Regions from separate parts of the Rhizobium sp. H4 genome, predicted to be linked through region 2. Evidence: predicted binding sites of a transcription regulator. Region 2 holds the regulator's gene; each other region holds the start of a gene.
What was found. Region 2 encodes LexA, which represses DNA repair genes until DNA is damaged. Its sites were predicted from a motif close to TGTTCNNNNTGTGTTCNG; they were not measured.
Positions count from the first base shown of each region.

Region 1 (4,230 bases), 150 kb from region 2:
GCCTCGCAGCGTCCGCCCTTGACGTTGAAGGAGAAGCGGCCCGGCTGATAACCGCGCGCCTTGGCTTCCGGCAAGCCGGCGAACCAGTCGCGGATCGGCGTGAAGGCGCCGGTATAGGTCGCCGGGTTCGAGCGCGGCGTGCGGCCGATCGGCGACTGGTCGATGTCGATCACTTTGTCGATATGCTCGAAACCGTCGATCCGGTCGTGGTCGGCAGGGATTTCGCGCGCACCCATGACGCGGCGCGCCGCCGATTTATACAGCGTCTCGATCAGGAAGGTGGACTTGCCGCCGCCGGAAACGCCGGTCACCGCCGTAAAGACGCCGAGCGGGATCGAGGCCGTGACATTCTTCAGATTGTTGCCGCGCGCGCCGACGACCTTGATCTCGCGACCCTTCTTCGGCTTGCGGCGCTGGTCGGGAACCGGCACGCCGAGTTCGCCAGAGAGATATTTGCCAGTCAGCGACTTCGGATTATCCATGATATCCTGCGGCGTGCCATGGGCGATGACCTGACCGCCATGGATACCGGCCGCCGGGCCGATGTCGACGACGTCGTCGGCCGTCAGGATCGCATCCTCGTCATGCTCGACGACGATGACCGTGTTGCCGATATCGCGCAGGTGCTTCAGCGTGTCGAGCAGCCGGGCATTGTCGCGCTGATGCAGGCCGATCGACGGCTCATCGAGCACGTAGAGCACGCCCGTCAGCCCCGAGCCGATCTGCGAGGCAAGCCGGATGCGCTGGCTCTCGCCGCCCGACAGCGTGCCGGAATTGCGCGACAGGCTGAGATATTCCAGACCGACATCGTTCAAAAAGCGCAGCCGGTCGCGGATCTCCTTGAGGATGCGCACGGCGATCTCGTTCTGCTTGGCGTTGAAGCTGGCTGGCAGCGTCTCGAACCAGTCGCGCGCGACACGGATCGACATCTCAGTGACTTCGCCGATATGCAGCCTGTTGATCTTCACAGCCAGCGCTTCGGGTTTCAGGCGATAGCCGTTGCAGGCCGGGCAGGGGGCTGCCGACATGAAGCGCTCGATATCCTCGCGCGCCCAGGCGGAATCGGTTTCTTTCCAGCGGCGCTCGAGATTGGTGATGATGCCTTCGAAATTCTTGTGGGTGGTATAGGAGCGCGCGCCGTCGGCGTAGTGGAACTCGATCTTGTCGTCGGTGCCGTTGAGGATGACGTCCTTGGCCTCTGCGGAAAGATCGTTCCAGCGGGTGCCGAGCTTGAAGCCGTAATGTTTTCCGAGCGCTTCCAGCGTCTGATTATAATAAGGCGACGTCGACTTCGCCCAGGGCGCGATCGCCCCGTCGCGCAGCGTCCGCTCCGGCTCGGGTACGATCAGATCGGGGTCGATCTTCTGCTGAGCGCCGAGGCCGTCGCAGGTCGGGCAGGCGCCGAAGGGATTGTTGAACGAAAAGAGCCGAGGTTCGATTTCCGGAATGGTGAAGCCGGAGACCGGGCAGGCGAATTTTTCGGAAAACAGCACGCGCTCATGCGTCTCGTTCAGCGACTTGTTGGCCGATCCGCCAGCCGAGGTCTCTTCCGGCGGCAGCGGCTTGTCGGCGAATTCGGCGACCGCCAGCCCGTCGGCGAGCTTCAGGCACGTCTCCAGGCTGTCGGCCAGCCGCGCCGAAACATCGGAGCGCACGACGATGCGGTCGACCACCACGTCGATGTCGTGCTTGTATTTCTTGTCGAGAACAGGCGCCTCGGCGATTTCGTAGAACTGGCCGTCCACCTTGACGCGCTGGAAGCCCTTCTTCATCAGCTCCGCCAGTTCCTTCTTGTATTCGCCCTTGCGCCCGCGCACCAGCGGCGCGAGAATATAAAGACGGGTGCCTTCGCCGAAAGCGAGGATGCGGTCGACCATCTGGCTGACGGTCTGGCTCTCGATCGGCAGGCCGGTCGCCGGCGAATAGGGAACGCCGACGCGGGCAAAGAGCAGGCGCATATAGTCGTAGATCTCGGTGACGGTGCCGACGGTCGAGCGCGGGTTTCGCGAGGTGGTCTTCTGCTCGATCGAAATGGCCGGCGACAGCCCGTCGATCTGGTCGACATCGGGCTTCTGCATCATTTCGAGGAACTGCCGGGCATAGGCCGACAGGCTTTCGACATAGCGCCGCTGGCCCTCGGCATAGATCGTGTCGAAGGCGAGCGAGGATTTGCCCGAGCCAGAAAGACCGGTCATGACGATCAGCTTGTTGCGCGGCAGATCGAGATCGATGCTCTTCAGATTGTGCTCGCGCGCGCCGCGGATGGAGATCGTCTTCAGTTCGCTCATCGTCTCTGCTTTGGTTTTCTGGATAACAGCCCTTATTTAGTGATGCCGGCGGGCGAGTCGAGGCTGAATATCCGGGAAGGTTCAAGGTTTTCGATTCTGTTGACAGGATGATACGGATAAACTAGAACAAATAAAGAACAAATTTCCTGATGAATGCATGCGGCTTTCTGATGGATAAACATGTGGATTAAATGCCGCCCATGCGCATCGGCGGTCCGTGATGGTTTAAGGTGCGCCGATCGATTGAAACGCCGCCGGGCAGGGCGGCAGGCAGGGTGAGAAGATGGCTGGTAGCGTGAACAAGGTAATTCTGGTTGGAAACGTGGGTGCAGACCCCGAAATCCGCCGCACTCAGGACGGCCGGCCGATCGCCAATCTTCGTATCGCGACCTCGGAGACCTGGCGTGATCGCAATTCCGGCGAACGCCGCGAAAAGACCGAATGGCATACTGTCGTCGTCTTCAACGAAGGCCTCTGCAAGGTGGTCGAGCAATATGTGAAGAAGGGCGCCAAGCTTTATATCGAAGGCCAGCTGCAGACCCGCAAATGGCAGGACCAGCAGGGCCAGGACCGTTATTCGACGGAAGTGGTGCTGCAGGGCTTCAGCTCGACGCTGACCATGCTCGACGGCCGCGGCGACGGTGGTGGTGCGAGCTCCGGTTTCGGCGGCAGCCGCGGCGGCAGCAGCAATAATGATTACGGCGACGATTACGGCGCCCCGGCTTCGTCCCCATCGTCGAACCGCGGTGGTGGCGGCAACTTCTCGCGCGATCTCGACGACGACATCCCGTTCTGATCGGCCGCCTATCCCGGCTTGAAGAAGATCCGAGAGCATGATGCCTTTGACGGCGTCATGCTCTTTTTGTTTGCTCTCGCGCTGTTCAGTGCGGCGTCGCGCTGATCAGATTAAGCGCTGCCTTCGCGCCGTCGACGACGAACTGTACTGCAAGGGCGGCAAGGATGACGCCGAGGAGCCGTGTCAGGATCGCCCGCCCGGTGACGCCGAGGAAACGGTCGAGCCTGTCGGCAATCAGCAGCATGAGCAGTGTCAGCAGTAGGTTGGCGGCGATGACGGCGATCAGCTGGGCCTTTTCCACCGAGGTCGGCAGCGTGCCGGCCAATAGGATTGTCGCCGAGATCGCACCCGGGCCGGCGATCAGCGGCAAGGCGAGGGGGAAGACGGCGATATTCTCGATATGGTCCTTGGTGACAGCTGCCTCGCTGGCTTTCTCCTTCCGCTCCTGGCGCCGCTCGAACACCATTTCGAAGGCGATCCAGAAGAGCAGCAGCCCGCCGGCGATGCGGAAGGCGCCGATCGAAATACCGAGCACGCCGAGAACGCTTGAGCCGAACAGGGCGAAGACGGCGAGGATGATGAAGGCGATCGTTGAGCCGCGTAGCGCTACCTGGGTTCGCTGGCTCCGACTCATGCCGGTCGTCAGTCCCAGGAAGATCGGGGCGAGCCCGGGCGGATCGATGGTGACGAGAAGCGTCGTGAAGGCGTTGATCAACTGGTCGGCGCTTGCCATCGTCTCTCCGAAAGCCCATATGGGTGCGTGATTTTCTACGATTGTGAAGCGGGGATTTGGATTTGGCAAATATGCCGCGGGCGGCCGCTGCGGATTTGTCCGGTCCGGCCGCACAAGTCCCGTGCTTTACCCTTTTTCGGCCGCAAAAGCCTGTTCAAAACGCGCTCGGAAATTGGCGCGGCAACAGGCTTTCCGCTATAAATCTTCAAGTGATTCTAGAAGAGATCGTGATCTGTTTTGACTGAGCAAACACCCCCCGGCGGCGGGAAGCTCCCGCCAGGCATCGAGCCCATCTCCATCATGGAGGAAATGCAGCGGTCGTATCTCGATTACGCGATGAGCGTCATCGTCAGCCGCGCGCTGCCCGACGTGCGCGACGGCCTGAAGCCCGTGCACCGGCGCATCCTTTACGG
Region 1 covers NZ_PSOW01000003.1:356,531-360,760, forward strand. The annotation lists gene uvrA (excinuclease ABC subunit UvrA) at 1-2,288, opposite strand, end outside; gene C4N04_RS06655 (single-stranded DNA-binding protein) at 2,572-3,084, shown strand; gene C4N04_RS06660 (MarC family protein) at 3,170-3,817, opposite strand; gene gyrA (DNA gyrase subunit A) at 4,055-4,230, shown strand, end outside.
Region 1: uvrA (excinuclease ABC subunit UvrA) is a predicted target of LexA. The motif match lies at 2,411-2,428, and genes of this name have one in related genera.

Region 2 (4,230 bases):
ATTTCTCAAGCAGTCGCGGCATGTCCTTGAGATAGACCATGTTCGGGCCGTCGGACGGAGCGTTGTCAGGGTCCTGGTGGGTTTCGAGAAAGACACCGGCAATACCCGTCGCCACGGCTGCGCGCGCCAGCGTTTCGACGAATTCGCGCTGGCCGCCGGAGGACTCGCCCTGCCCGCCGGGCTGGGCGACGGAATGGGTCGCATCGAAAATGACGGGCGCGCCCATCGCCGCCATGATCGGCAGCGAGCGCATGTCGGAAACCAGCGTGTTGTAGCCGAAGGAGGCGCCGCGCTCGCACAGCAGCACGTTCGGATTGCCGCTGGCATTGAGCTTCTTCAGGACATTCTTCATGTCCCAGGGGGCGAGGAACTGGCCCTTCTTGACGTTGACGACGCGGCCCGTCTTGGCGGCAGCGATCAGAAGATCCGTCTGGCGGCATAGGAAGGCGGGGATCTGCAGAACGTCGATCACCTCCGCCACCTCGGCGCATTGCTCGGCGGTGTGGACGTCGGTCAGGACGGGAAAGCCGAATTCCCGCTTCAGGTCGGCGAAGACCTGCATGCCCTTTTCAAGCCCGATGCCGCGCTCGGCCGAGAGTGAGGTGCGGTTCGCCTTATCGAAGGAACTCTTATAGACGAGGCCGATGCCGAGCTTTGCGCAGAGATCTTTCAGCGTGCCGGCGACCATGAAAGCGTGATCACGGCTCTCCATCTGGCAGGGGCCGGCAATCAGCGACAGGCGGCCGGTATTGGAAAAGGTGACCTGGCCTTCGCCTTCGCCGATCTTGACCTCGGAATTTGTATCAGTGCTCATCGTGGTTCCTCGAAGGCAAAAAGCGCGCCCTGCCCGGGCGTGGGCTTCACCAGAATGCGATTGTTCTTGCGTGTGTATGTCACTCCGTTAGCAGCCAAATGCGCTTCTGTCACGGCAAGATCGGTAACGGTGAAGAGGATTGCCCGGCCGCGCAGACCACGATCGGCGGAGGAGACGACAGGCTCGAAATAGGCCTCCAGCCCTTCCGGCGTCATCAGGCTGATCTTGGCATTCGATGCCGCGATATTCATGCCGAAACCGGTTTTTTCCACCGCCGTTTGCCCGACGGCAAGACCAACGAAGGCGGCAAACGCAGCCGGCTCCGGCGCACAAAGCGCGATCTCGGCAAGGCCCGTCACGCCGTTGGCATGCGCCTCCAGCGCCGCGCGGTCGGCCGGGAACGAATTGATGCGCTGACAGGTGAAGAGAAAGAAGTCGGGCGCGCGCAGATCGCTTGAAAAGGCCAGTTTGAAGCTGCCGACGCTTTCCGAACCGTCCGGCATTCGCATCGGCCGGCTGAACTGCAACATCTCGCCGGCGCTCGCGCCGTTGCCGACGAATCGCCGATGATCGAGGCCGGCATCCTCGGTGAGGAAGGCCAGCGCCGAAAGGCCCTCCTCGCCGCAGCGGAAGCGGAAGGCACGATTGCGGGCGACGAAGACATTCCCCTGACGGGCCGCCGCCTCGCTCTCCTCGACGCTCGCCACGCCGAGCGGCTCGATATAGGTCTTGTCGGCGAAAAAGACGCAGGCATTTTCCGTTCCGAACGGATGGCGCGCATCGGCGGCGACGGTAAAGCCGAGCTTGCCGAGCCTTTCGCGCGCCAGATCGATATTGACGACGGGCAGCACGACATGATCCAGCGGGTGCGGCTTGGCGGAATGTGCGATCATAGGATCCCTCCTGACACGTCAAAGAGATGTGCGACAGCCCCATTCCCAATGCAAGACATGTGCGCCAATCCGGCGAATGAAAATAAAAATCTCGACGAGTTGGCGCGAAGTTTTACGGAAATTTAGCTACTTGCGGAACACATATGGAACATATAGTGTCCGTTCTGGATTTGTTTCAATCAGGGGTCTGACGTCGATGCTCACGCGCAAACAACAGGAGCTTCTCCTTTTCATTCATGAGCGCATGAAGGAATCCGGCGTTCCTCCCTCTTTCGACGAGATGAAGGATGCCCTGGATCTGGCCTCGAAATCCGGCATTCATCGCCTGATCACGGCGCTGGAGGAACGTGGTTTCATTCGCCGCCTACCGAACCGGGCCCGGGCCTTGGAAGTGATCAAGCTGCCGGAGGCCTATAGCCCCAGTCTTCAGCCGCGCCGCGGTTTTTCACCGAGCGTTATCGAAGGCAGCCTCGGCAAGCCCCAGCCGGTCGCCGCCCCCGCTGCCGCAAAGCCGATCGCCGACAACGGCAGCTCTGTCTCCGTGCCGGTCATGGGCCGGATCGCCGCCGGCGTTCCGATCTCGGCTATCCAGAACAATACGCACGACATCGTCGTTCCTGCGGATATGCTCGGCTCGGGCGAACATTACGCGCTGGAGGTCAAGGGCGATTCGATGATCGACGCCGGGATCTTCGACGGCGACACCGTGATTATCCGCAACGGCAGCACCGCAAGCCCTGGCGATATCGTCGTTGCGCTGGTCGACGACGAGGAAGCGACGCTGAAACGCTTTCGCCGCAAGGGCGCCTCGATCGCCCTCGAAGCCGCCAACCCGGCTTACGAGACCCGCATCTTCGGGCCTGACCGGGTCAAGGTGCAGGGCAAGCTGGTCGGCCTCATTCGCCGTTATCACTGACAGCCAACGGAGCTGATTCGGTAAAAGCGTCTTTGCGCCAATCATAGGCGCGATGGCGCATCCATGGACGCGACAAGGCATCGAATGCGGTTGCGACCTCGAGGCCTGTCTGCGCAAAACGCAATTCGACGGAACCGGTCCTGCGCAGCGTCTCGCCGGTGAAGAGTGTCGCACCCGAGTGGCAGCGGTCGAAACGCAGGCGCACCGCGGTCACGACAATCTCGCTGGCGTCGCAGGCCGGGCCGAGATAGGCGGCATTGTCGATGACGGCGACGACATGGCCATTGCCGAGCCTGGCGATACACCAGGCTTTCTTGACGCAGGAAAAACGATTTGCCTCACCGCCGGCTGCGGCGGCCACCATTGCCGTCCTCGCCTCATTCTGCTGATCGCGGGAAAGCCTGAGGCGGCGGTCCTCACCCTGCGGCGGGATGGCAGGGCCATCCAGCATCTTCGGCGGGTGGTGCGTCGGCAGGACCAGCGCTCTCTGCCACTGGTCGAAGATGAAGTCCGGCGGGTTTTCACGGTTGGAAGCCATTGCCGCCGTCGCGACGAGCGCGACCAGACCACCATCCTCGGAAATCACCAGATCCGGCGGTCGGGAACCCGGCAGGATCAGCACGATAAGCGTCGAGACGGCGAGGATCGATGTGCCGGCATGGCGCAATCGGGTGCGGAGCAGCGTCAGCAGCAGAAAGCCTGCCACGGCGACGGCGAAATACCAGGCGGGCAAACGGCCGAGGTCGATATCGCCGCCCCAGCCGGACACCGTCTTGGCGACCGCAATCACCAGATCGAGGCCGAAGCCGACCACAGTCCAGAGCGGAGCGTCCAGGCCGAACGGCATGAGCAACATCGCCAGCAGCCCGGCCGGCATGACGATGAAGGAGATGATCGGCATCGTCGCAAGGTTCGCCGGCAGGCCATAAGCTGTCAGGCGATGAAAATGCTCGACCGCAAACAGCGCCGTGGAAAAGCCGCCGATCAGCGAGGTCAGGAAGACGCCGCCGAAGAAACCGGCGACCGCCACGACCGGCCGCAGGACCGGCAGCTTCAGCAACGGGTTTTCCCGGACGCGCCGGTCCTTCCACAGCTGATAGCCCGATACCAGTGCCAAAGTCGCGGCAAAGGACATCTGGAAGCTCGGACCCAGGACTTCGGAGGGTGAAATGGCGATGATGATGAGCGCCGAGAGAACGACATTGCGCAGGCTGATCGACGGCCGGTCGAAGAAGACGGCAATCAGCATGATCGCCATCATGATGAAGGCGCGTTCGGCCGAAACCCCGAATCCTGAGATCAGGAAGTAGGCTGTAACGGCGACGAGTGCGCCGGCGGCGGCGATCTTCTTTGTCGGATAGGCTTGAGCGACACCCGGAACGAGGCTGAGCAGCATCCGGAAACCGACGAAGAAGATGCCGGCCGACAACGCCATGTTAAGGCCCGAGATCGCCACGATATGAGCAAGGCCGGACTGACGCAGCGCCTCCGTCGTTTCCTTCGAGATGGCGCGCCGCTCGTCGGTCACGAGAGCAGCGGCAAAAGCGCCCGTGTCGCCGGGCAGAATAGAGCGTATACGATCGCCGATGCCGCTGCGCAGCCGGTAA
Region 2 covers NZ_PSOW01000003.1:210,692-214,921, reverse strand. The annotation lists gene kdsA (3-deoxy-8-phosphooctulonate synthase) at 1-814, opposite strand, end outside; gene C4N04_RS05960 (VOC family protein) at 811-1,707, opposite strand; gene lexA (transcriptional repressor LexA) at 1,904-2,623, shown strand; gene C4N04_RS05950 (ComEC/Rec2 family competence protein) at 2,604-4,230, opposite strand, start outside.

Region 3 (4,230 bases), on a different contig from region 2:
CGAGGGAGACGTGCTCGAGGAAACCGCGCATCGACTCGAAGCTCTCCATCGAGCGGATCAGTTCCTTCAGGTTTTCGAGGCGGCCGGGCGCTTCGGCGCTCTTGTCGTTCTTCCACATGTCGGTATAGCCGGACTCTTCGAGGATCTGCTCGGCAAGTTCGGTATGCGGCGTGTTTTCAAGCAGTTCCTGCCATCGGCGGAAAGATTGAATCACGTCGAAGAGAGCCTTGCGTGCCTTCGGCTTCAGTTCGTCGGTCTCGATCATGTCGGCGGCCGCCGCCAGCATCGGGATATCGCGGGCACGCGCATAATCATGCAGGGCGCGCACCGTCGTATCGCCGAGGCCGCGCTTCGGCGTGTTGATGATGCGCTCGAAAGCCAAGTCGTCGGCCGGTTGGGCGACCAGGCGGAAATAGGCCATGGCATCGCGGATTTCCAAGCGCTCGTAGAAGCGCGGGCCGCCGATGACCCGGTAATTGAGGCCGAGGGTGACGAAGCGGTCTTCGAACTCACGCATCTGGAAGGAGGCGCGCACGAGGATCGCCATGTCGTTCAGCAGATGCTTGCCCCGCTGGAGCTGCTCGATCTCTTCGCCGATGGCGCGGGCTTCCTCCTCCGAATCCCAGGAGGCGTGGACCTGCACCTTGACGTCGTCGGGATCGGCGCGGTCGGTGAACAGCGTCTTGCCCAGGCGGCCTTCATTATGGGCGATCAGATGGGCGGCCGCACCGAGGATATGTTCGGTCGAGCGATAATTGCGCTCGAGCTTGATCACCTTGGCGCCGGGGAAATCCTTCTCGAAGCGCAGGATATTGTCGACCTCGGCGCCGCGCCAGCCGTAGATGGACTGGTCATCGTCGCCGACGCAGCAGACATTCTGGGGCTCGCCCTTGCTGCGCTGGGCAAGTAGCCTCAGCCACATATATTGTGCGGTATTGGTGTCCTGATACTCGTCGACGAGGATATAACGGAAGCGGCCGTGATATTCCTTGAGGAGATCCGGGTTCTTGCGGAAGATCGCGATCGGATGCATCAGCAGATCGCCGAAATCGCAGGCGTTGAGCGTCGACAGGCGCGCCTGATAGGCGAAATAGAGATCACGGCCGCGGCCATTGGCGAAGGCACGCGCGTCGCCTTCGGGAATATCGGCCGGGCCGAGACCCTTGTTCTTCCAGGTGTCGATCATGCCGGCGAACTGCTTGGCCGGCCAGCGCTTGTCGTCAAGACCTTCGGCCTGGATCAGCTGCTTGATCAGGCGGACGACGTCGTCGGTGTCGAGAATGGTGAAATCGGAGCTGAGGCCGACGAGTTCGGCGTGACGGCGCAGAAGCTTGACGCCGATCGAATGGAAGGTGCCGAGCCAGGGCATGCCCTCGACGGCGCCGCCGACGAGGAGCGCGATGCGCTCCTTCATCTCGCGGGCGGCCTTGTTGGTGAAGGTGACGGCGAGAATCTGCGATGGGAAGGCGCGGCCGGTATTGAGGATGTGGGCGATGCGCGTGGTCAGTACTCGTGTCTTGCCGGTGCCGGCGCCAGCGAGGACGAGAACCGGACCTTCCAAGGTTTCCACGGCTTCCGTCTGTTCGGGATTGAGGCCCGCGAGGTAATCCGGTCGCTTGCCGCCGTCTCGCGCCGCCATGGCGCGGGCGGCGATACCGCCGCCGGCAGCGGGCGCCCTTCCGGCGGGTGCGGCAGGCGGCTGCGGCTTGCGCGCCATTTCGCCCGGCTCTTCGTCGAAGAAGGGGATGTCGTCGAAACTATTGCTCATGGCGCGTAATGTAGTGATTCGGGAGGGAAAGACCAGAAAAGATGTTCTGCTTTCATTCCCGGACTGCCGCGATCCCAGGCGGTTCGCCGCCACGGCACTGCGGCAACGGATCGGAATGTGGCGGCTGGGACCGCGGCGACTGCCGAAAAATTTCTGCGGCAGCTGTCGGTGCCGGCGCCGGATCGACGTCCTTGGATCATCGAACAACGATCCGGATCATCCCGCCGACAAGCCATCAGGAGGAAGTTTCATGCCGAAGGTCATCTCAAATCTCTGGTTCGCGGAGCAAGCGCGCGAAGCTGTCGAATTCTACATATCCATCATCCCCGATTCCAGGATCGGCCGCACGACTATATTGCCGGCGGAAACGCCGAGCGGTCCTCCCGGCAGCGTCGAGCTGATCGAGTTCACCCTCGGCGACCAGGCTTTCCTGGCGATGAAGGCCGGCCCGCTCGACAGCTTCAATCACTCCTTCTCGATCGCGGTTTTGCTGGAAAGCCAAGCCGAGATCGATCGGGTCTGGGATGCTTTTCTCGCCAATGGCGGCACGCCTGAGGCTTGCGGCTGGCTGAAGGATCGCTGGGGTCTTTCCTGGCAGATTGTGCCGCGGGTGCTTTCGGAAATGGTCGCTGACAGCGATCGCGAGCGGGCGAGGCGGGTGACCGAGGTGATGCTCGGCATGGTCAAGATCGATATCGCCGCGCTGGAAAAGGCGTTCAACGGCTGACGGCGCGGGCGGGCGCGTGGTCACGATGCGCCCGTTCTATTCTGTCGGAGGAAGAGAGCGCGATTCGCCACCCGTACCGACCGGGCTTGTCGGCCGCCGATTTCCCGCAGCTCGAATCACCGGCGCCATTGCACACCTTTTTGACAGTCATGTCACGTCGCTAAATGTGCTGATATCGCGATGGGCCTTTTCTCAACTACAATATGAAACAGTTTCGTAGAGTAAAAAAATACCGGTGCATGCAATTTTTTGTGCATTGCCACAAACAGCCGGTGAGCGTCGAATATACCTACGAAACTATTGATTCTTAGGAACGCCGTGGCCATCTCGATGGTTATACGGCTTAGAGCCTGCGGCATAACCTTAATGGAGGTCCCATGCTGAGTGAATCCGTATTCGATGCGTTCACGCGCAGTTATGAAGCGCGCCGCGAGACCGACATCTCGGTTTCGGAATATCTCGACCTCTGTAAAAAAGAACCGATCGCCTATGCGAATGCGACGGAGCGCCTGCTAGCTGCCATAGGCGAGCCGCAGATGGTCGACACCGCCAGGGATGCGCGCCTCGGCCGGATCTTCATGAACCGGACTATAAGGGTCTATCCAGCGTTTGCCGGCTTTCACGGCATGGAAGAGACCATCGAACGCATTGTTTCGTTCTTCCGGCACGCGGCGCAAGGACTCGAGGAGCGCAAGCAGATTCTCTATCTGCTCGGCCCGGTCGGCGGCGGCAAGTCATCGCTGGCGGAGCGGCTGAAGCAGTTGATGGAGGTCCATCCGATCTACGTGCTGAAAGCGGGCGACGAGATCAGTCCCGTGTTCGAGAGCCCGCTCAACCTCTTCGATCCTGAGACGATGGGCTCGCTCCTCCAGGAGCAGTATGGCATCCCGCTGCGGCGCCTGAACGGGCTGATGAGCCCTTGGTGCCTGAAGCGGCTTGACGATTTCGGCGGCGATATTTCCCGATTCCGCGTGGTCAGGATACAACCTTCGCGGCTGCGCCAGATTGCGATCGCCAAGACCGAGCCCGGCGACGAGAACAACCAGGACATTTCCTCGCTGGTCGGTAAGGTCGATATTCGCAAGCTGGAAACCTACTCGCAGAACGATCCCGACGCCTACAGCTATTCCGGCGGGCTCAACCGCGCCAACCAGGGCATTCTCGAATTCGTCGAAATGTTCAAGGCGCCGATCAAGATGCTGCATCCACTGCTGACGGCAACGCAGGAGGGCAACTATATCGGCTCCGAAAATATCGGTGCCATACCCTTCTCCGGCATCGTCCTCGCGCATTCGAACGAGGCGGAATGGCAGACCTTCAAGGCCAACAAGAACAACGAGGCCTTCATCGACCGTATCTGCGTGATCAAGGTGCCCTATTGCCTCCGGGTGACGGAGGAACAGAAAATCTACGAGAAACTGATCGAGGGATCCGAACTGGCGGATGCACCATGCGCACCGGCAACGCTCGAAATGCTGGCGCGTTTCTCCGTGCTTTCTCGCCTGCGCAAGCATGAGAACTCGACCTTCTTCTCGAAGATGCGCACCTATGACGGCGAAAGCCTGAAGGAAAGCGATCCGCGCGCCCGCAGCGTTCAGGAATACCGGGATGCTGCCGGCATAGACGAAGGCATGGACGGGATATCGACCCGCTTCGCCTTCAAGGTGCTCGCCTCCACCTTCAATCACGACACCACGGATATCGGCGCTGATCCCGTCCATCTGATGTATGTGCT
Region 3 covers NZ_PSOW01000002.1:39,593-43,822, reverse strand. The annotation lists gene C4N04_RS02950 (UvrD-helicase domain-containing protein) at 1-1,768, opposite strand, end outside; gene C4N04_RS02945 (VOC family protein) at 2,019-2,495, shown strand; gene C4N04_RS02935 (PrkA family serine protein kinase) at 2,873-4,230, shown strand, end outside.
Region 3: C4N04_RS02950 (UvrD-helicase domain-containing protein) is a predicted target of LexA. The motif match lies at 1,811-1,828, and genes of this name have one in related genera.